Regions from separate parts of the Cupriavidus sp. DB3 genome, predicted to be linked through region 2. Evidence: predicted binding sites of a transcription regulator. Region 2 holds the regulator's gene; each other region holds the start of a gene.

Region 1 (6,456 bases), on a different contig from region 2:
TCGCCGCCTGCAGCACCAGCGTCAGCCCGGCGCCGACCATCACCAGTCGCGCCGACTCGACCGGATCGCGCGCGCGCCGCGGCGCCAGCCAGCCCAGCAGCAGATAGCCGGCCAGCAGCGCGATATTGAACAGGAACAGGATTTGCGCGGTGCGGTCCGGCCCGAAGCCGAGCACGTCGACCAGCCACGGGCCGACCCACAGCGTCTGCACGGCCATGAAGCCGGCCTGGTTCAGCAGGCCGAAGGGCAGCACGCGAACGAAGGCCGGGTGGCGCAGCAGCGCCCGATATCCGCCGGCCATCGTGGCCGCCGGGACCTGCGCAGCGGCGGTCGCGCGATCCACGCCGTTCGTCGGGCTGCCCAAGCTATTCGTCGCGCCGTCCGTCATGCCGTCCGTCGCGCTTCCTGCCCCGCTGCCAGTTGCACTAACGGTCGCGCTAGCAGTAGCGATATCGGCCGCGATATCGACAGGATCGGCGAGCGCACTCCTCCGTTCCGCCCCGCGCGCCAGCCGCGCACTGCGCCGCTCGACCCGCGCCAGCCCCCGATACAGCGCCAGCGCCGACACCAGCAGCAGACCGGCCATCACCAGGAAGACGCCGCGCCAGCCCAGCCACGGCAGCACCGCCTGCACCGGCAGCGTCGTCATCAGCGCGCCGCCGCTGCCGGCGACCAGCATCCACACCGACAACTGGCTCTGCCGCGCGGTCGGAAACCAGCGGCGATAGGCGGTGTAGGACGCCATCAGGCAGGCCGAGACGCCGGCGCCGATCAGCGCCCGCCCCAGCCACAAGGTCGCCGCCGAGCCGGCCAGCGCGAACACCAGCGCGCCCGCCGCGGCGATCAGCAGCAGCACGGTTTCGACGCGCCGCACGCCGCGCCGGTCCAGCCACTGGCCGACCGGCAGCTGCATCGCGGCGAAGGCGAGGAAATAGGCCGACGACAGCAGGCCCAGGTCGGCGTTCGACAGCCGCATGTCGGCGATCAGCTCGGGCGCGATCACCGCGTTGATGGTGCGCAGCGCGTACGACAGCACATAGGCCGCGGCGAAGCAGGCGAACACCAGCGCGCCCTCGCTACGCCGCAGCAGCGAGGACGGCCGCATGGACAGTCCGATGCGGTTGCTGCGCGAGCCGGTACGGGGACGCATCAGAACGGGTGGAAGCCGCCCAGGAACTGCTCGACCTGCTCGGCCTGGCGGTGGTCGCGCGCGGCATCGCCGGCCTCGAGCACGACCGCCTGGTAGACCTTGGTCCCCTTGGCGACCAGCCGCGCGGTCAGCCGGCGCGGCGCCTTGTCCTGCGGCGAGACGCCAGCCACGCGGATCTCGATGCCCTGCAGCGCCACCGGCGGCTGGGCCGACGACATCACCGTGACCGCGCGCGTCTGCACCGGCTCGGTCGGCGCGTTTCCCAGATTGGCCAGCAGGCCGGACTGCATCGCCGACAGCGCCTCGGCGCGCAGCGCGGCGTCGTCGCTGGGCAGGCTGACCACGCCGACCGCGAACAGCGTCTCGTCGACGCGGGCCGCCTCCATCGTCATCGGCAGCTTGCGGCCCGCGATCGCGACATCACGCGCGGCGCTGGTCGGCTTGCCGGGATAGAGCGCGGCATAGCCGCCCTCGTTGGACTGGATGGTCCGCCAGTCGTAACGCGGCGAGCAGGCGAGCAGCGCGGCCACCGCCAGGCCGGCGCAATACCGGGCCGGCCGGCGGAGGAACGAAAGGCGAGACATCGGGAAGCCTGAACGACGGGTGGAAGAAGACGGCCGATAAAGGGAACGAAGCGCCGCACCGGCAGGGGTGCGGCCAAGCCGCTATTATCGGGGATCAGGCACTGACGCAGTGTCTTTCTGATCTCGATATTTCATTATGGTTTTGGACTTCGCAGGTCGCCGCATGGGTTCGGCATGGCTCCGGGGCGCCGCCCTGGCGCTGCCGGCCGCCCTGTCGGCTGCCCTGACGGCCTCGCGATCTGCCGCGCTATCGGTCGCGCGATCTGCCGCGCTATCGGCCGCACTGTTCGTCGCCCCGTTTGTCGCCCTGCCCGTCGCCGGCCTGTCGCTCGCCCTTGCCGCGCCATCGGTCCAGGCGGCCAGCCCCGCGCACCTTCCGGCGGTCGCCGACCTGGCGGCGGAGACGCGCTCGGCCAGCCTGCGCGGCGAACCGCTGGTGGTGCTGGTGACGCTGCCGAACTGCGGCTATTGCGAAGCGGTACGGCGCAACTACCTGGGCCCGCAGGCCGCCGCCGGGCAGCTCGCGGCGCGCGAGCTCGACATGAGCGCCGCCACGCCGATCCGCGATGCCGACGGCCGTGCCACCACCGCACGCGCCTGGGCGCGCGAGCATGGCATCCGCTTCGCGCCGACGGTGCTGTTTCTCGACGGCAAGGGGCGCCCGGCCGCGCCGCCGCTGCGCGGCATGCAGCCGGACTTCTACGGCGCCTATCTGGAACAGTCGCTCGACACCGCCCGCGCCGCGATGGCGGCTGCGGCCCGCGGGCGCTGACCCGCCGGGGGCCACCACGCGGCCCCGCCACGCCACGCCACGCCCGAGCCCGAGCCCGTGCCCGTCCTCGGGCTCGGCTCGGCTCGGCTCGGCTCGGCTCGGCTCGGCTCGGCTCGGCTCGGCTCGGCTCGGCTGGGGCTGGGGCTGGGGCTGGGGCTGGGGCTCGGGCTGGGGCTCGGGCTGGGGTTCGGGTTCGGGCGCGCGCTCAGCCTCGAGTTCGGGCTAGAGCTCGGGATCGGCGCCCTCGGCCACCTCGGCGCTAGAATGGCGTTTTCCCCTCCTTCGGTCGGCCCATCATGACTTCGTCCGCCTCCCAACCGGAACGTCCCGCCTCCCCCCGCAAGCGCTGGCCGCTGATCGTGGGCCTGCTGGTGCTGGTCCTGCTCGGCTGGTTCGGCTACCGGGCGCTGACGCCGGCCCAGCATGCGCCGCAGGCGACCTTCGTGCTGCTGTCCGGCGAGCGCGTCAGCACCGCGCAGCTGCAGGGCAAGGTCTATATGGTCAATTTCTGGGCCACCAGCTGCACCACCTGCGTCAAGGAGATGCCGGACATGGTCCGCACCTACCAGCAGTTCAAGGACAAGGGCCTGGAGTTCGTCGCGGTGGCGATGAGCTACGACCCGCCGATGTACGTGACCAATTTCACCGAGACACGCAAGCTGCCGTTCAAGGTCGCGCTCGATTCGGACGGCTCGGCGGCCAAGGCCTTCGGCGACGTGCAACTGACGCCGACCACCTTCGTGGTGGACAAGGACGGCCGCATCCTGAAGCGCTACGTCGGCGAGCCGGAATGGGACAGTCTGCACCGGCTGCTGGACGAGGCGCTGGCCAAGGCGGTCTGATGCGCTGACGGGGGAGGGGCTGCCCTCTCGCCCAGCCCCTCCCGCAAGCGGGAGAGGGGCGCAAACCCGCAGCGTCCCAACGGCGATTGGGTTCGCCCTCTCCCGCGGGCGGAAGAGGATCGGGGAGAGGGCATTCCCGGCGCAAGCTCCACCAAAAGCGCCCTTCAAGTCCCTTCCGCGATCCCCCGCTTGCCCAACACATCTGTATGGATATACAGTCTGCGGCGAACATTTCCGGTTTTCGCCCTCGCCCGCCCCTGTGTCCGCCGATCTCGCCCTCGCTCCCGCCGCAGCACTGTCCGATCCGATCGCTCCGAGCGTTCCGGCCGACTATCTCGCCGCGCTCAACCCCGAGCAGCGTGAAGCGGTCGAGCACGCCACCGACCGGCCGCTGCTGATCATCGCCGGCGCGGGCTCGGGCAAGACCAATACGCTGGCGCACCGCGTCGCGCATCTGCTGCTGGGCGGCGCCGATCCGCGCCGAATTCTGCTGCTGACGTTCTCGCGGCGCGCCGCGGTCGAGATGGGCCGGCGCGTCGAGCGCATCGTCGACCAGGCCTTCGCGGCCCGCAACGGCACCACCTCGTCGGCCAACCCGGGCCGCGCCGCGCTGCAATGGGCCGGCACCTTCCACGCGATCGGCGCGCGCCTGCTGCGCGAATACGCGGAGACGCTGGGCCTGTCGCCCTCCTTCACCATCAGCGACCGCGGCGACTCGGCCGACCTGATGAACGTGGTGCGGCACGACCTCGGCCTGTCGGCGCAGAACGCGCGCTTCCCGCGCAAGGAAACGTGCCTGGCGATCTATTCGCGCGTGGTCAACACCCAGTTGCCGCTCGAAGAGGTGCTGCAGCGCCAGTTTCCGCGCTACGCGATGTGGGTGGACGCGCTGCGGGCGCTGTTTGCCGGCTATGTCGAGGCCAAGCAGAAGCAGCAGGTGCTCGACTACGACGACCTGCTGCTGTACTGGGCGCAGGCGCTGGCCGAGCCGGCGCTGGCGCGCGACATGGGCGAGCGCTTCGACCATGTGCTGGTCGACGAATACCAGGACACCAATGCGCTGCAGGCCGCGGTCCTGCTGTCGCTCAAGCCCGACGGCCGCGGCCTGACCGTGGTCGGCGACGACGCGCAGTCGATCTACGCGTTCCGTGGCGCCACCGTGCGCAACATCCTCGACTTCCCGCACCGCTTCTCGCCGCCGGCGGGACAGGTCACGCTGTCGCGCAACTATCGCTCGACGCAGCCGATCCTGGCCGCCGCCAACGCGGTGATCGGGCTGGCGGCCGAGCGCTTCACCAAGGACCTGTGGTCCGACCGCGCCAGTGCCGAGAAGCCCGGCGTGGTGGTGGTGGGAGACGAGACCGAGCAGGCGCGCTTCGTGGTCGAGCGCATCCTCGCGCGGCGCGAGGAAGGGCTGGCGCTGATGGCGCAGGCGGTGCTGTTCCGCGCCGCCGACCACAGCGCGCAGCTCGAACTGGAACTGGTCCGCCGCAACATCCCCTTCGTCAAGTTCGGCGGGCTCAAATTCCTCGAGTCGACCCACGTCAAGGACATGCTGGCGGCGCTGCGCTGGCTGGAGAATCCGCGCGACCGCATGGCGGGCTTCCGCACGCTGCAGCTGATGCCGGGCGTCGGGCCCAAGACCGCCGCGCGCGTGCTCGACGGCCTGGAACTCGCCAGCGATCCGCTGTTCGCGCTCGAATCGTTCGAGGCGCCGCCGGCCGCGGCCGAGGCATGGGCGGAACTGGTCGCGCTGGCGCGCGAGGCGATGGCGCCCGCGGCGGCATGGCCGGTTGACTTCGAGCGCGTGCTGCGCTGGTACGAGCCGCATCTGGAACGCCTGCACGACGATGCCGCCGCGCGCGCCGCCGACCTGCAGCAGCTGGCGCGCATCGCCGCGACCTACGGCTCGCGCGAGCGCTTCCTGACCGAGCTGACGCTGGACCCGCCCGACGCTTCCAGCGACGAATCGGGCGTGCCGCTGCGCGACGAGGACTACCTGATCCTGTCGACCATCCATTCGGCCAAGGGCCAGGAATGGAAGGCGGTCTACGTGCTGAACGCCGTGGACGGCTGCCTGCCGTCCGACCTGGCCACCGGCACCACCGAGGAGATCGAGGAGGAGCGCCGGCTGCTCTATGTCGCGATGACGCGCGCACGCGACCATCTCGACATCGTCGTGCCGCAGCGCTTCTACGTGCATCAGCAGCCCGGCATGGGCGACCGCCACGTGTACGCGTCGCGCACGCGCTTCCTGCCCAATCGCGTGATGCCGCATTTCCACAGCCGCGCGTGGCCGCCGCCTCCGCCGGTCGACGCGGCGCCGCAGCGCGCGTCGCTGCCGGCGGTGGACCTGGCCGCGCGGATGCGCAATATGTGGCGGTGAGCCGGGCGTAGTGGTCGTAGGACCGTAGCAGCCGTAGTTGCCGCGCCGGCCGTAGTTGCCATAGGCGACGTAGCCGCCATGGCGTCCGCAGCAACCATAGGGGCCGTAGGCCGTAGCCGCCGTGCCCGTTATGCTGCGCTCGCGACGAGGGCCTCAAACCAGCGCCTCCTGTGCGCCATAGCTAACACCCACCGCGGCGTGGCGCTGCAGACGCCGCCGTGCGGTCGAAACGGCCCCCGGCTCGCCGTATAATTCCGAGCTTCCCACCGTTCCGACCGGCGCCAAGCCGCGCGCGCGGCCCAGCCGAGCGCGCCGCGCCCTCCCACGCATGAGCAGCTACTACCAGCACCACGTCTTCTTCTGCCTGAATCAGCGCGAGCCGGGCGAAAACTGCTGCGCCAACCACAACGCGAAGGCGATGCAGGAATACGCCAAGAAGCGTTGCAAGGAGCTGGGCATCGCCGGCGGCGAGGGACGGGTGCGGATCAACAAGGCGGGCTGCCTGAACCGCTGTGAACTCGGTCCGGTACTGGTGGTCTACCCGGAGGCCGTTTGGTACACATTCGTCGACGAGCAGGACATCGACGAGATCATCGACAGCCATCTGATCCACGGCAAGCCGGTCGAACGCCTGATGGTGGATCGCTGAGCGCCGCGCGCGCAGGCGCATCCGCATCCATCCGCCGCCCACGCCCACTTTCGTTTCGACCCCGGATTTCCGC
Region 2 (6,456 bases):
TGGCAGGCACCAGGAAAGGGATTCCCCTAGATAGCCAAGCCGATTCCGATTTTCTTAAACTGTCTGTGCCCTCGAATACAGGGCTTTCTTCAACTGATTTTGGAGCCCGCCTAGTGCGGGCTTTTTTTGTCCTGCAGCCGGGCGTGTCCGGGGTCGGTCGCCGGTCCTTTCGTTTACCCGAATAGTGCTTGGCGGCGATGACAGTTACATTGCAATTGCCTTCAGGGCATTGAGATCGCAAGAGTTTAAGAGTCCGCCGTGTGCGGACTTTTTTTTGCACCGCATTTCCCCGCCGCTTCCGTCTTCTGCTTTCCCTTCCTCCGCCGTCCGCCCCGTTTCCCTCCCGCCTTGCCGCTGCCGGCGTGATGCCGTCGAGCAACGTCCCCGCGAATCATTCTCGTTTGCCTGCTGCAAAGAGGTGACCCCCCAACCGGGTGATGGCAAGATGTAGCCAAAAACGACAAGAAGGTCTGGCCTCGGAGGGTGGAATGGAAGAAGACGGCTTGTTTGGTGTCGCGTTCGAAGGCTTCCGCGTCGTCTGGGTGGTCGAGCGGTTGCAGAACGGTACCTGGACCGCCCGCTACTGCTGGCATCGCGGCACGGATGCGGCCGCGGCCGCGGCACTGCAGACCGATGTGCTGAACGGCAGGAGCCGAAGACTGCCTGGTACGTATCAGTCCGAGGAAGAAACGATCGAGGCGATCCGCGAGGCGATCCGCCTCGAAGCCCGCTGGTCCTGATGCGCCGTTCGACTACGCACGAAAATTTTTGTGCGTAGTACTAGCCATCGCCAAACGAAGTTTGTATAATCTTGGTTTCCGTCGAGCAGTACTGACGACGGCGCTACGGTGGCTGTAGCTCAGTTGGTAGAGTCCAGGATTGTGATTCCTGTCGTCGTGGGTTCGAGTCCCATCAGCCACCCCAAGATCCCATGCAAAACAGCCGCTCATCGAGCGGCTGTTTTGCTTTGTGGCGAGCATCATCGGGCGGGCCAGCGCCTCAAGTCGGTCCTCAAACCAGCCTTGCAGCGGCCTTGGTGATCGTCCACCCGACACCCATGCACAAGGCGATCCAACCCGCTGCGATCAGCGCCACGTCGTGCCAGTTCATGGTGCGGCGACCGGGGCGAAGCAGCTTGACGGTGTCGTCTGACGAAGGCATGGCCGTCTCCTTCGAAAAGCATGGGAACAGGCTAGGCCATGCCTCAACGAATTCACGGTCCGAGTTGTAAAGGTTTGTTGCGATGCGCGAGAGCCGTCGCTTTCGATCGGGCTGCCATATCCCGCGTCTCGCGCGGACGCGCGCGCAGGCGCTCAACGCAGTCGATCTTGTCGCTGCGATCGCACGAACGCGGCTTGCCTCGCACGTTCGAATTCACGCGCCAGACCTCCCGCGCTCAACCGCACGCGATCAACTTCACGCGTTCAACTTCACGCATTCAACTTCACCCCCGGCTGATCGAGTTCGAGCATCCGGCAGATCGCGGCCATGCTGCCGACCATGGTGCGGCGCTGCGCGCCCTGGTAGATGCGGACACCTTTGGACTGGCGGAACGGCGTGGGCTTGACGGGGTAGCGGGTCAGGGAGCGGTCGGCTTGCAGCATGGTGGTCCTCTTCGGTAAGGCGTCAGCGGAAGTCTTGCGGCAACACGGGGCCCTGCGGCTCGTGTGGCTGCATGACTGAGGTTGGCGCCAAGGCGGCGGCGCCTGCCGGATTGCTTCGTTGGGCTAGAAGCCGGACTGGCGGATCAGTCCGACGGCGATGCCTTCAAGCGAGAATTCCTCGCGTCCGGGCCGCACGATGATGTTGGCGAAGTCCGGGTTCTCGGCGATCAGCTCGATCGCGTCGCCGCGATGCTTGAGCCGTTTGACGGTCACGTCCTCGCCGATGCGTGCCACCACGATCTTGCCGTTGGCGGCATCCTGCGCGCGTTTGACCGCGAGCAGGTCGCCATCGAAGATGCCGGCGTCGCGCATGCTCATGCCGCGTACGCGCAGCAGGTAGTCGGGGCGTTCGTCGAAGACCGAGGCGTCGACCTGGTATTGCCGGTCGATATGCTCGGCCGCCAGGATCGGGCTGCCGGCGGCGACACGGCCGACCAGTGGCAGCGTCAGCTGCATCACGCCGGCCATCGGCAGCGAGAACTGGTCCGGCATTTCGGAGTCGCTGCGATTGACCTTGAGCCGGATGCCGCGCGAGGCGCCGGGCGTCAGCTCGATCACGCCCTTGCGAGCCAGCGCGCGCAGATGTTCTTCGGCCGAGTTCGGCGACGAAAAGCCGAATTCCGCAGCGATCTCGGCGCGGGTCGGCGGAATGCCGGTCTGCCGGATGGTATTGCGGATCAGGTCGAAGATCTGCTGCTGCCGGGGTGTCAGAGTCGCCATGGCTTGTCCGTGTTGTTGTATCCGGTGGCGGTCCGGCCGGTGGCGCGCGCTGCGAAGCGTGCAGGCCGTCGGTGGCCGCCATGTGCAACACTGTACGTTTGAACAGTGTGCTGTGATTTTATACAGTATCGATCGAAGTGCAAGAGGAATTTGCATCCTCGTCCACTTTCGGGGCCGGACGGTCGGGCCGCGGGGCAGGGCAAGACCGTAGGGGAGCGGGCCGTCGCGGCGGGTACAATCGCCGCCTGTTTACGGATATCTCGTGCCCATGACCTTGCCTCGCGTGATCGTTCTTGCCACTGGCGGCACCATCGCCGGTTCCTCGTCCAGCGCCGCCAGCAGCGCGCGTTATCAGGCGGCGACCGTGCCGGTGTCGGCGCTGCTCGAGGCTGTCCCGGCGCTGAAGGACGTCGCGCGGATCGAGGCGGAGCAGGTCGCGCAGATCGACAGCAAGGACATGTCGTTCGGCCTGTGGGCGCGGCTGGCGGCGCGGGTCCACCACTGGTCCACGCAGGACGACGTGGCCGGCATCGTGATCACGCACGGCACCGATTCGCTCGAAGAAACGGCGATGCTGCTGCATCTTGCCGGCGTGGCCAGCGTGCCGGTGGTGCTGACCGCGGCGATGCGGCCGGCGACCTCGCTGTCGGCCGATGGCCCCCTGAACCTGCTCGATGCCGTACGCGTCGCGGCGCATCCTGACGCGGCGGGCAAGGGCGTGCTGGTGGTCATCAATCAGGAGATTCATGCAGGACGCGACGCGGTCAAGGCGCACACCTCGGCCGTCGACGCGTTCGCCTCTCCGGGCACCGGGCCGATCGGGCTGGTGCAGGACGCGCTGGTGCGCTTCACGCGTGCGCCGCTGCGTCTGCCCCGGCAGGCCCTGCCGCTGCCGCAGGACTGGCCCGCGGTCGAGATCGTCGCCAGCTATGCGCAGCCGGGCCGCGTGGTGGTCGATGCGCTGGTCGCCAGCGGAGTGCGGGGCCTGGTGGTCGCGGCGGCCGGCAATGGATCGATCCACGAGACGCTGGTGGCAGCGCTTGCCGACGCGGCGCGCGCCGGTGTCGCGGTGGTGCGCAGCACGCGCACCGGTGCCGGTAATGTGATCGCGCCGGCGCAACCCAATCCGTCGGCGGGCGCGTTCGTATCAGCCGGCGATCTGAATCCGTACAAGGCCCGGGTCGCGCTGCTGCTGGCGCTTGGCGCCGATCCCGCGCTGGCCGGCGATCCGGTGCGTTTGCAGCAGTTCTTCGCGCTGATCTGAGGCTGGCGGCGCAAGCCGGAGCGCCGCAGATCCAGCCGGGACCTCATGCGGCTTGCCGCCGTGGCCGTTCCGGGCTATACTCGCGGGCTATTTAACCCTTGCTGCACCGGACTTGGCGCCCGGGCGGCTTATCCCAAAAGGAGCGTCAATGCGTCATTACGAAATCGTATTCATCGTCCATCCGGACCAGAGCGAGCAAGTGCCGGCCATGATCGAGCGTTACAAGACGCTGGTCACGTCGCAGAACGGCCAGGTGCACCGCGTGGAAGACTGGGGCCGTCGTCAACTGGCCTACATGATCCAGAAGCTGGCCAAGGCTCACTACGTTTGCCTGAACATCGAGTGCGGCAAGGACACGCTGGCTGAGCTCGAGCACGCGTTCAAGTTCAACGACGCCGTGCTGCGCCACCTGATCGTCCAGACGAAGAAGGCCGAGACCGGCCCGTCGCCGATGATGAAGGAAGTCCAGCGCGAAGAAGCCCGCAAGGCTTCGCAGCAAACCAGCGAAGGCCAGGCCGCCTGAGTGCGGTCTGCTGTGTGCGGTTCGCTCCGGCATGACCGGGGCGGCATGCGAGAGGCGGTGGCGCGATGAACCAGCTGAGGCTGCACGCCACCCTCGTCGAGCGCGACGCGTTGCGCTACACGCCGGCCGGCATCCCCGTCGTCAATTGCCTTCTGCAATACGGCGGCGAGGTGGTCGAAGCGCAGACGCCGCGGCAGGTCGAGTTCGCGATCGCCGCGATGGGCGTCGGTCCGGTCGGCCAGCACCTGGAGCGCACGCCGCTCGGCACGGTGCTCGACTGCGAAGGCTTTCTTGCCCGCAGGCACCGCAACAGCAAGGCTCTCGTCTTTCACATCACTGGATGTAAAGCATTCGTAAAGGATTGAACCATGGCATTCGTCAAACGTGACAACAAGAACAAGAAGCGCTTCCAGCAGCAGAACCCGCTCTTCAAGCGCAAGCGCTTCTGCCGCTTCACCGTGGCCGGCGTCGAACAGATCGACTACAAGGATCTGGACACGCTGAAGGACTTCATCGGCGACAACGGCAAGATCACGCCGGCTCGTCTGACCGGCACCAAGGCGCACTATCAGCGTCAGCTCGACACGGCAATCAAGCGCGCCCGCTTCCTGGCGCTGCTGCCGTACACCGACCTGCACAAGAACTGATCGCCTGGTCGCTAAGGAGAAAACACGATGCAAGTCATTCTGCTGGAAAAAGTCGTCAACCTGGGCAACCTGGGTGACATCGTTCGCGTCAAGGATGGTTACGCCCGTAACTTCCTGATCCCGTCCAAGCGTGCCCGCCGCGCGACGCAGACCGCCATCGCCGAGTTCGAGGCCAAGCGCGCCGAGCTGGAAAAGGCCGCCGCCGAGAAGCTGGCCGCCGCGCAAGCCGAAGGCGAGAAGCTGAGCGGCCTGACCGTCCAGATCACGCAGAAGTCGGGCGTGGACGGCCGTCTGTTCGGCTCGGTGACCAACGCCGACATCGCCGAAGCGCTGGCTGGCCAGGGCTTCAAGGTCGAGAAGGCGCAGGTTCGTCTGCCGAACGGTCCGCTGAAGATGGTCGGCGACTATCCGATCAGCGTGTCGCTGCACACGGACGTCGCGGTCGACATCACCGTCTCGGTGCTGGGCGAGCACGTCTAAGCCTGCCGGCCGCGACCGGCGCGACATCCGTTCGCGCCGCCGCGGCCCGGCCAGGCCAGCAAAAGGCAGGAGCAGGCTGACAGCCGCTTCTGCCTTTTTTCTTTGTGGCGCCCGCACGCATGCGCGTTGTGCGCGGCGCCACCATCATCGGGTCCTCCGCCGGCCGAGATTCGCTCGGCCATGCGCGGGCGGGCCGCTATAATTGCCCCCCATGAACGCGCCCGTCGCCGATCCCCAACTCGACAATCTCAAAGTCCCGCCGCATTCCATCGAGGCCGAGCAATCGGTGCTGGGTGGCCTGCTGCTGGATAACGCGGCCTGGGACCGCATCGCCGATTTCCTGTCAGAGGCGGACTTCTATCGCTTCGACCACCGGATGATCTTCCAGAGCATCGCGCGGCTGATCTCGGACACCAAGCCGGCCGACGTGATCACGGTCTACGAGATGCTGCAGGTGGCCGGCAAGGCCGAGGAGGTCGGCGGTCTCGCCTATCTGAACTCGCTGGCGCAGAACACGCCGAGCGCGGCCAATATCCGCCGCTACGCCGAAATCGTGCGCGAGCGCTCGGTGCTGCGCAAGCTGGTCACGGTGGCCGACGACATCGCGACCTCGGCCTTTGCGCCGAAGGGCCGCGAGGTGCGCGAGCTGCTGGACGAGGCCGAATCCAAGGTCTTCGCGATCGCCGAGGAAGGCTCGCGCGGGCAGAAGGGCTTCCAGGAGATCCAGCCGCTGCTGACGCAGGTGGTGGAACGGATCGACGAGCTCTATCACCGCGACACCAATACCGATGTCACCGGCGTGCCGACCGGCTTTCTCGACCTGGACCGGATGACCAGCGGCATGCAGCCGGGCGACCTGATCATCGTCGCCGGCCGTCCGTCGATGGGCAAGACCGCGTTCTCGCTGAATATCGGCGAGCACGTCGCCGTCGAGCAGGGCCTGCCGGTGGCGGTGTTCTCGATGGAAATGGCCGGCACGCAGCTGGCCATGCGTATGCTGGGCTCGGTCGGCCGCCTCGACCAGCATCGCCTGCGCACCGGCCGGCTGCTCGACGAGGACTGGCCGCGGCTGACGCATGCGATCCAGCGGATGAACGACGCGCAGCTGTTCATCGACGAGACGCCGGCGCTGAACCCGATGGAGCTGCGCGCGCGTTC
Region 3 (6,456 bases), on a different contig from region 2:
CGGACTATGGCTGCTGCGCCGGCTGGGGCGTTTGCAGCAGGCGCATCCCGAGCTTGAGTTGCGGCTGTCGGCGAGCAACCGGGTGGCGGACCTGCGCGCCGAGCAGATCGACCTGGCGATCCGCTACTGCGCCGCCGACCATGCGCCGCCGGGCGCGATCGCGCTGTTCGGCGAGACCATCGTGCCGGTGGCCCATCCCGCGCTGGGCGTCGCGGCGATCGACAGCGTGCGGGCGCTGCATGGCCTGAATCTGCTCGAGCTGGACGACGACACCAATCCGCGGCTGCGCTGGCGCCACTGGCTGGAGGAGCGCGGCTGGCAAGGGGCGAAGCCGCGCGCGATGACGCAGTTCAACCAATACGATCAGGTCATCCATGCCGCGCTGGCGGGGCAGGGCGTTGCGCTGGGACGGCTGGAGCTGATCCGCGACCTGCTCGACGACAGGCAGCTTGGCGTGGTGGCCGCGCCGCCGCCAGCCGCGGGCGACAGCTTCGGCTACTGGCTGATCCAGGCGGACGAGCGGCCGCGTCCCGATGTGCTGAAGGTGGTGGCGTGGATTCGGGCCGAGGCGGCGGGGCATCGGATCGGCGGCTGATTTTCCCGAGTCCGGCAGTGGGTCTCTCTTGATGATGGTCAAAATACTGTATAAACATACAGTATCCGAAAGCTGAGTTTCTTTGCGCTTTGAAGTGCACTGAAGGCTCCTTGAAGCGCAGAGAAAGCGCTTTGAAATGCATAAAAAGCGCATCGAGAGACGTTGAAAACACAATGATTGCGTCATCACCTGCCGTCACGTTACCGCCTGCCGCTGCCGTCACGTCGCCTCCTTCCCTCCCGGAACCCCCGCTGGATCGCCAGCGCGCGCTGGCCGAGCTGGAACGGCGCCATCCCGACCTGTGGCGGGCCGGCCAGCTTGGCCGTGCCGCGTCGCTGCCGGTATGGCCGACCGGCTACGACACGCTGTCGGCGCAGCTGCCGGGCGGCGGCTGGCCGGTCGGCGCGGTGACCGAGCTGCTGGTGCCGGACAGCGGCGTCGGCGAAGTCCGCCTGTTGCGGCCGGCCTTGCAATCGCTGGCCGAGGCCGGGCGCCGGCTGGTATGGGTCGGCGCGCCACATGCCCTCAATGCGCCGGCGCTGGCCGCCTGGGGATTGCCGGCACGGCAGGTGTATTGGATCCGTGCGGGCGAGGGGCAGGAGGGTGCCGAGGGCGCGGCTCGCCAGGCCGCCTCCAGGGGCAGGCGCCTGGGGTGCCAGGCCGGCCAGGCCGCTCGGCAAGCCGTTCAGCAGGCCACCAGGCAGGCCGATCTGCTGTGGGCCGCCGAGCAGGTACTGCGCAGCCAGGCCTTCGGCGGCGTGCTGGTGTGGCTGCCTTCGGCCCGTCCCGAGGCGGTGCGGCGCCTGCAGGTGCTGGCCCAGGCCAGCGAGGCGGTGGTCTGGGTCTGCCGTCCGGCCGCGGCCTTGCGCGAATCGTCGCCGGCGGTGCTGCGGCTGCTGCTGTCGCCGCTGCCCGGCAATGCGCTGTCGATCGTCTTCCACAAGCGGCGCGGGCCGGTGCGCGATACCCCGCTGATCCTGCCGCTCGGCGCGATGCCGGCGGTGCCGGCCGGGCGCTCGGTGGTGTCGGGATCGACATCCGAACCGGCATCCGGATCGATGTCCGAATCGATGTCCGAATCGATGTCCGAAACGATGTCCGAATCGATGTCCGAAACGATGTCCGGAACGATGTCCGGAACGATGTCCGGAACCGCCCACGAATCCGCCCACGAATCCCTCCACGAGTCCGATCATGCCGTTCTGGATCGCGGTGCATCTGCCGCGCCTGCCGCTGGACGCGCTGCACCCCAGCTGGCCTGAGGCCGCGGGCACCGCCGGCATTGCCGGCACGCTGAGCCATGCGGTGCCGACGGTCGTGCTGGAGCAGGAACGGGTGGTGCTGGCCAACCGGCCGGCGATGGCGCTGGGCGTGTCCGCCGGCATGCGGCGCGGCGGCGTGCAGGCGCTGTCGGCCGAGGTGGTGCATCTGGAGCGCGACCCGGCCGCCGAAGCGCAACTGCTGACCGCGGCCGCGCTGGCCCTGCTGCGCTTCACGCCGCAGGTCACGATGGACGAGGAACTCGGCCCCGCCACCGTTGCGCTCGACGTGACCGCCAGCCTGCGCCTGTTCGGCGGCCATCGCGCGCTGTGCCGCGCGGTGCGCGCCTGCATCCGCAGCCTCGGCACCTTTGCGCAGATCGGCTGCGGCACCACCGCCCATGGCGCCGCGTGGCTGGCCGCGATGCCGCTGCGGCTCGGACGCCGCGGCCAGGTGCTGCGCCCCGCGCGGCGCGCGGTGCGCAGCGAGCGGATGGCGCGGCTGCTGGACCGGCTGCCGGTCGAGATGCTGGCGAGCCTGGCCGATCCGCGCTGGCTCGATGGCATCGGTTGCCGCACCGTCGGCGAGGTCCGCTGGCTGCCGCGCGCGGGCCTGCAGCGCCGGCTCGGCACGGAGCTGCTGGCGCGGCTGGACCAGGCCTATGGCGAGAGCCCGGCGCGCCTGGGCTGGTTTACCGCGCCGCCGACCTTCGCCGAACGGATGGAATTGCCGGGGCGCACCGAATCGGCCGCCGGCGTGCTGGCCGGCGCCCAGCGCCTGCTGCAGGCGGTGGCCGGCTGGCTCACGGCGCATCAGGCCGGCGTCACGCGCTTCGTGCTGCGGCTCGAACACGAACGCCAGCGGCGCGACGCCGCCATCGCCGCCACGCCGGTGACGGTCAGCCTGGCCCAGCCCAGCCGCGATCCGGTGCATCTGTCCAGGCTGCTGCAGGAAAAGCTCGACCGGCTGCAGTTCGAGGCGCCAGTGGTCGGCCTGATGCTGAAGGTCGACACCGTGGCCGAATGCCTGCCGCAGAGCGACACGCTGTTCCCCGAGCCCGGCGGCGGGCAGGCCGAACTCGGCCGCGTGCTCGATACCCTGGTGGCGCGGCTGGGCCGCGAAAACGTGTTGCAGCCGCATCCGCTGGCGGACCATCGGCCCGAATGCGCCAACCGCTGGCGGCCTGTCGACGAAGCCGGCACGGGCCTCGCCGCGTCGCCGCGTGCTTCGGCGCCAGGAGTTTCACCACCGCGAGTTTCGGTGTCGAGAATTTCGACGGCGCAAGTTTCGGGCGTTTCGGCACCGGCTTCGACACCGGTTTCGGTACCGGCTTCGGCCGATGCCGCCTTGCCCGACCGTCCGCTGTGGCTGCTGGAGCCGCCGCTGCGCCTGCCGGTGCGCCGGCATCGCCCCTGCCACGGCAGCCCGCTGACGCTGCTGTCCCGACCCGAACGCATCGAGTCAGGCTGGTGGGACGGCGCCCTCGCCACCCGCGATTACTTCATCGCCGAACGCGGCGACGGCCTGCGCTGCTGGATCTACCGCGAACGCCCCGGACGCGAGGGAGAGGAGGAGGGGGAGTACCGGTGGTTTTTGCATGGGTTGTTTGGCTAAGGACAGCGCATATGCCGAAAACGATAGCTCCGCTCCCCATCTGTTGGACGCCGGCGAGAGAGAAATAGCCTCCTTCGGGGGGCCATCGTTTTTTCTGTGGCTGGGGCAACGGGACGGACGACGACAAGGCACGCAGGCTCGCACCGCAATTCATCTTGCCTTCACGCTTGCCGATACTGTATAAACATACAGTATCCATCCCAGGCATTCCCCTCGCAGTGCTGTGTCCCAAGCTCCACCCCAGTCCCCGTTTTCCGCATCTTCGTTGCCGCCATCGCTCGCCTCGCTGCTGCTTGGCAGCCTGCCGGACTACGCGGAGCTGCACTGCATTTCCAACTTCACCTTCCTGACCGGCGCCTCCCATCCGGAGGAACTGATCGAACGGGCGCTGGCGCTCGGGTATCGCGGGCTGGCGTTGACCGACGAGGCGTCGGTGGCCGGCACGGCGCGGGCGCATCACGCGCTGAAGACCCTGCGCGAGCGGACTCGCGAGGCGGTGGAGCGCAGTGCGGCGCGGCTGGCGAGGATGGCGGCGGGCGGCGCTGCCGATGACACGGACGACGATGACGAGGACGACGATGACGACAACGAAATGTGGCTCGCGGCGCCATCGTCAGGCCCGGGGGCAGCCGCTGCCGTGGCCGATTCGCCGGCAGGCGGGGCGGTCCAGCCGGAGTTCCTGCGCCGGCATGCGCGCCTGCTGGCCCGGGCCGAGGCGGCCGAAGCCTTCCGGCTGCTGATCGGCAGCCGCATGACGCTGCAGGCGGGCGAGGGCGGCCTGGGTTTGCGGCAGCGGGGTGACCCGTCCGAAGTCCCATCCGAAGTCCCATCCGAAGTCCCATCCGAAGTCCCGTCCGGTATCCGGCTGATCCTGCTGGCGCAGGACCGCGAAGGGTTCGGCAATCTGTGCGAGCTGATCACGCTCGGACGCCGGCGGGCCGACAAGGGCAGCTACCAGCTGTACCAGCACGACATCAGCGATCCCGCTCCGGAGGAAGCGCATCTGCGCGGCATGCCGCATTGCCTGGCGCTGCTGCTGCCGGACTACTGCGCCGACCCGGAGACGCTGCGCGCCCAGGCGCAATGGTGCCGCGCGATCTTCGGCGAGCGCGTCTGGATCGCGCTGGAACTGCTGCAGGAACATGCCGACGCGCTGCATCGCGAGCGGCTCGAAGCGGTGGCCGCCGACACCGGCGTGCCGCTGGTGGCCGCCGGCGCGGTGCAGATGCATGTGCGCTCGCGCAAGCCGTTGGCCGATGTGCTGACCGCGATCCGGCTGGGCCAGCCGCTGGGCGCCTGCGGCATGGCGCTGGCGCCCAATGCCGAGCGCCATCTGCGCATGCGGCAGCGGCTGTCGCGGCTCTATCCGCGCGAGGCGCTGGCGCAAACGATCAAGATCGCCCAGGCCTGCGACTTCTCGCTCGATACGCTGCGCTACGAATATCCCGAGGAACTGGTGCCGAAGGGCCATACGCCGAGTTCGTACCTGCGCCAGGAGACGATGGCCGGCGCCGCGCAGCGCTATCCCGACGGCGTCCCCGCCACGGTGCGGCAGCGGCTGGAGGACGAGTTCGCGCTGATCGAGGAAAAGGGCTACGAGCATTTCTTCCTGACGGTCTACGACATCGTCCGCTTTGCCCGCGGCAAAGGCATCCTGTGCCAGGGCCGCGGCTCGGCTGCGAACTCGGTGGTCTGCTACTGCCTGTACATCACCGAGGTCAGCCCCGAGCAGACCAATCTGCTGTTCGGCCGCTTCATTTCGCGCGAGCGGGACGAGCCGCCCGATATCGACGTCGACTTCGAGCACCAGCGGCGCGAGGAGGTGATCCAGTACATCTACCAACGATACGGCCGCCATCGCGCCGCGCTGGCGGCGACGCTGATCACCTATCGCGCCCGCAGCGCGCTGCGCGACGTCGGCCGCGCGCTCGGCATCGACCCCGGCGTGGTCGAGCAGGTGGTCAAGGGGCAGGCGTGGTGGGAGAGCGGACACAGCTTCGTCGAACGCATTTCGCGCTACGGGCTCGACCCCGATTCGCCCGCGGTGCGCCAGTGGGCCAGCCTGGTGATGCAGCTGCGCGGCTTTCCGCGCCATCTGTCGCAGCACGTCGGCGGCTTCGTGATCGCGCGCGACAAGCTGTCGCGGCTGGTGCCGATCGAGAACGCGGCGATGGAGAACCGCAGCGTGATCCAGTGGGACAAGGACGATCTCGAATCGCTGGGCCTGCTCAAGGTCGATGTGCTGGCCCTGGGCATGCTGACCGCGATCCGCCGCGCGCTGGCGATGATCCCGAATCCCGCGCATCCGGAGCTGCCCTGCCGCATGGAGGACATTCCGCAGGACGACAAGGACACCTACGAGATGCTGTGCAAGGCCGACACCATCGGCGTGTTCCAGGTCGAGTCGCGCGCGCAGCAGTCGATGCTGCCGCGGCTGCAGCCGCGCAAATACTACGACCTGGTGGTCGAGGTCGCGATCGTGCGGCCGGGGCCGATCCAGGGCGGCATGATCCATCCCTATCTGAAGCGGCGCGAGATGGTCCGCCGCACCGGCAAGCTGCCGACCTATCACAACGAGGTGATCCGCCGCGTGCTGGGCCGCACGCTGGGCGTGCCGATCTTCCAGGAGCAGGTGATGCAGCTGGCCATCGACGCGGCCGGCTTCACGCCGGGCCAGGCCGATCAGTTGCGCCGCTCGATGGCCGCGTGGCGGCGCAAGGGCGATCTGAAGCGCCACCAGGACGCGCTGATCAAGGCGCTGACCCGCAACGGCTATCCGGAGGCGTTCGCGCAGGCGATCTGCAAGCAGATCGAGGGCTTCGGCGAGTACGGCTTCCCGGAAAGCCATGCCGCCAGTTTCGCCAAGCTGGTCTATGTCAGCGCCTGGATCAAGCGACATCATCCCGCGGCCTTCCTTTGCGCCCTGCTGAACAGCCAGCCGATGGGTTTCTATTCGCCGTCGCAGCTGGTGCAGGACGCGCGCCGCC

The links. Region 2 encodes LexA, which represses DNA repair genes until DNA is damaged. Its sites were predicted from a motif close to ACTGTATNNNNATACAGT; they were not measured.
Region 1: a site for LexA is predicted at 3,550-3,567, ahead of K7G19_RS16160 (ATP-dependent helicase). Genes of this name have one in related genera too.
Region 3: a site for LexA is predicted at 3,645-3,662, ahead of K7G19_RS00805 (error-prone DNA polymerase). Genes of this name have one in related genera too.

Annotation. Positions count from the first base shown of each region.
Region 1 covers NZ_JAIZPL010000004.1:604,164-610,619, reverse strand. Annotated here, with positions in the region: gene K7G19_RS16180 (MFS transporter) at 1-1,150, opposite strand, end outside; gene K7G19_RS16175 (hypothetical protein) at 1,150-1,734, opposite strand; gene K7G19_RS16170 (thioredoxin fold domain-containing protein) at 1,898-2,506, shown strand; gene K7G19_RS16165 (TlpA disulfide reductase family protein) at 2,803-3,348, shown strand; gene K7G19_RS16160 (ATP-dependent helicase) at 3,608-5,734, shown strand; gene K7G19_RS16155 (ferredoxin) at 6,063-6,383, shown strand.
Region 2 covers NZ_JAIZPL010000006.1:147,436-153,891, forward strand. Annotated here, with positions in the region: gene K7G19_RS19955 (hypothetical protein) at 489-740, shown strand; tRNA gene K7G19_RS19960 (tRNA-His) at 849-924, shown strand; gene K7G19_RS19965 (hypothetical protein) at 1,012-1,161, opposite strand; gene K7G19_RS19970 (hypothetical protein) at 1,431-1,604, opposite strand; gene lexA (transcriptional repressor LexA) at 1,728-2,384, opposite strand; gene K7G19_RS19980 (asparaginase) at 2,653-3,648, shown strand; gene rpsF (30S ribosomal protein S6) at 3,797-4,171, shown strand; gene priB (primosomal replication protein N) at 4,237-4,536, shown strand; gene rpsR (30S ribosomal protein S18) at 4,540-4,818, shown strand; gene rplI (50S ribosomal protein L9) at 4,846-5,298, shown strand; gene K7G19_RS20005 (replicative DNA helicase) at 5,510-6,456, shown strand, end outside.
Region 3 covers NZ_JAIZPL010000001.1:176,808-183,263, forward strand. Annotated here, with positions in the region: gene K7G19_RS00790 (LysR substrate-binding domain-containing protein) at 1-595, shown strand, start outside; gene K7G19_RS00795 (damage-inducible protein) at 769-1,857, shown strand; gene K7G19_RS00800 (DNA polymerase Y family protein) at 1,790-3,469, shown strand; gene K7G19_RS00805 (error-prone DNA polymerase) at 3,789-6,456, shown strand, end outside.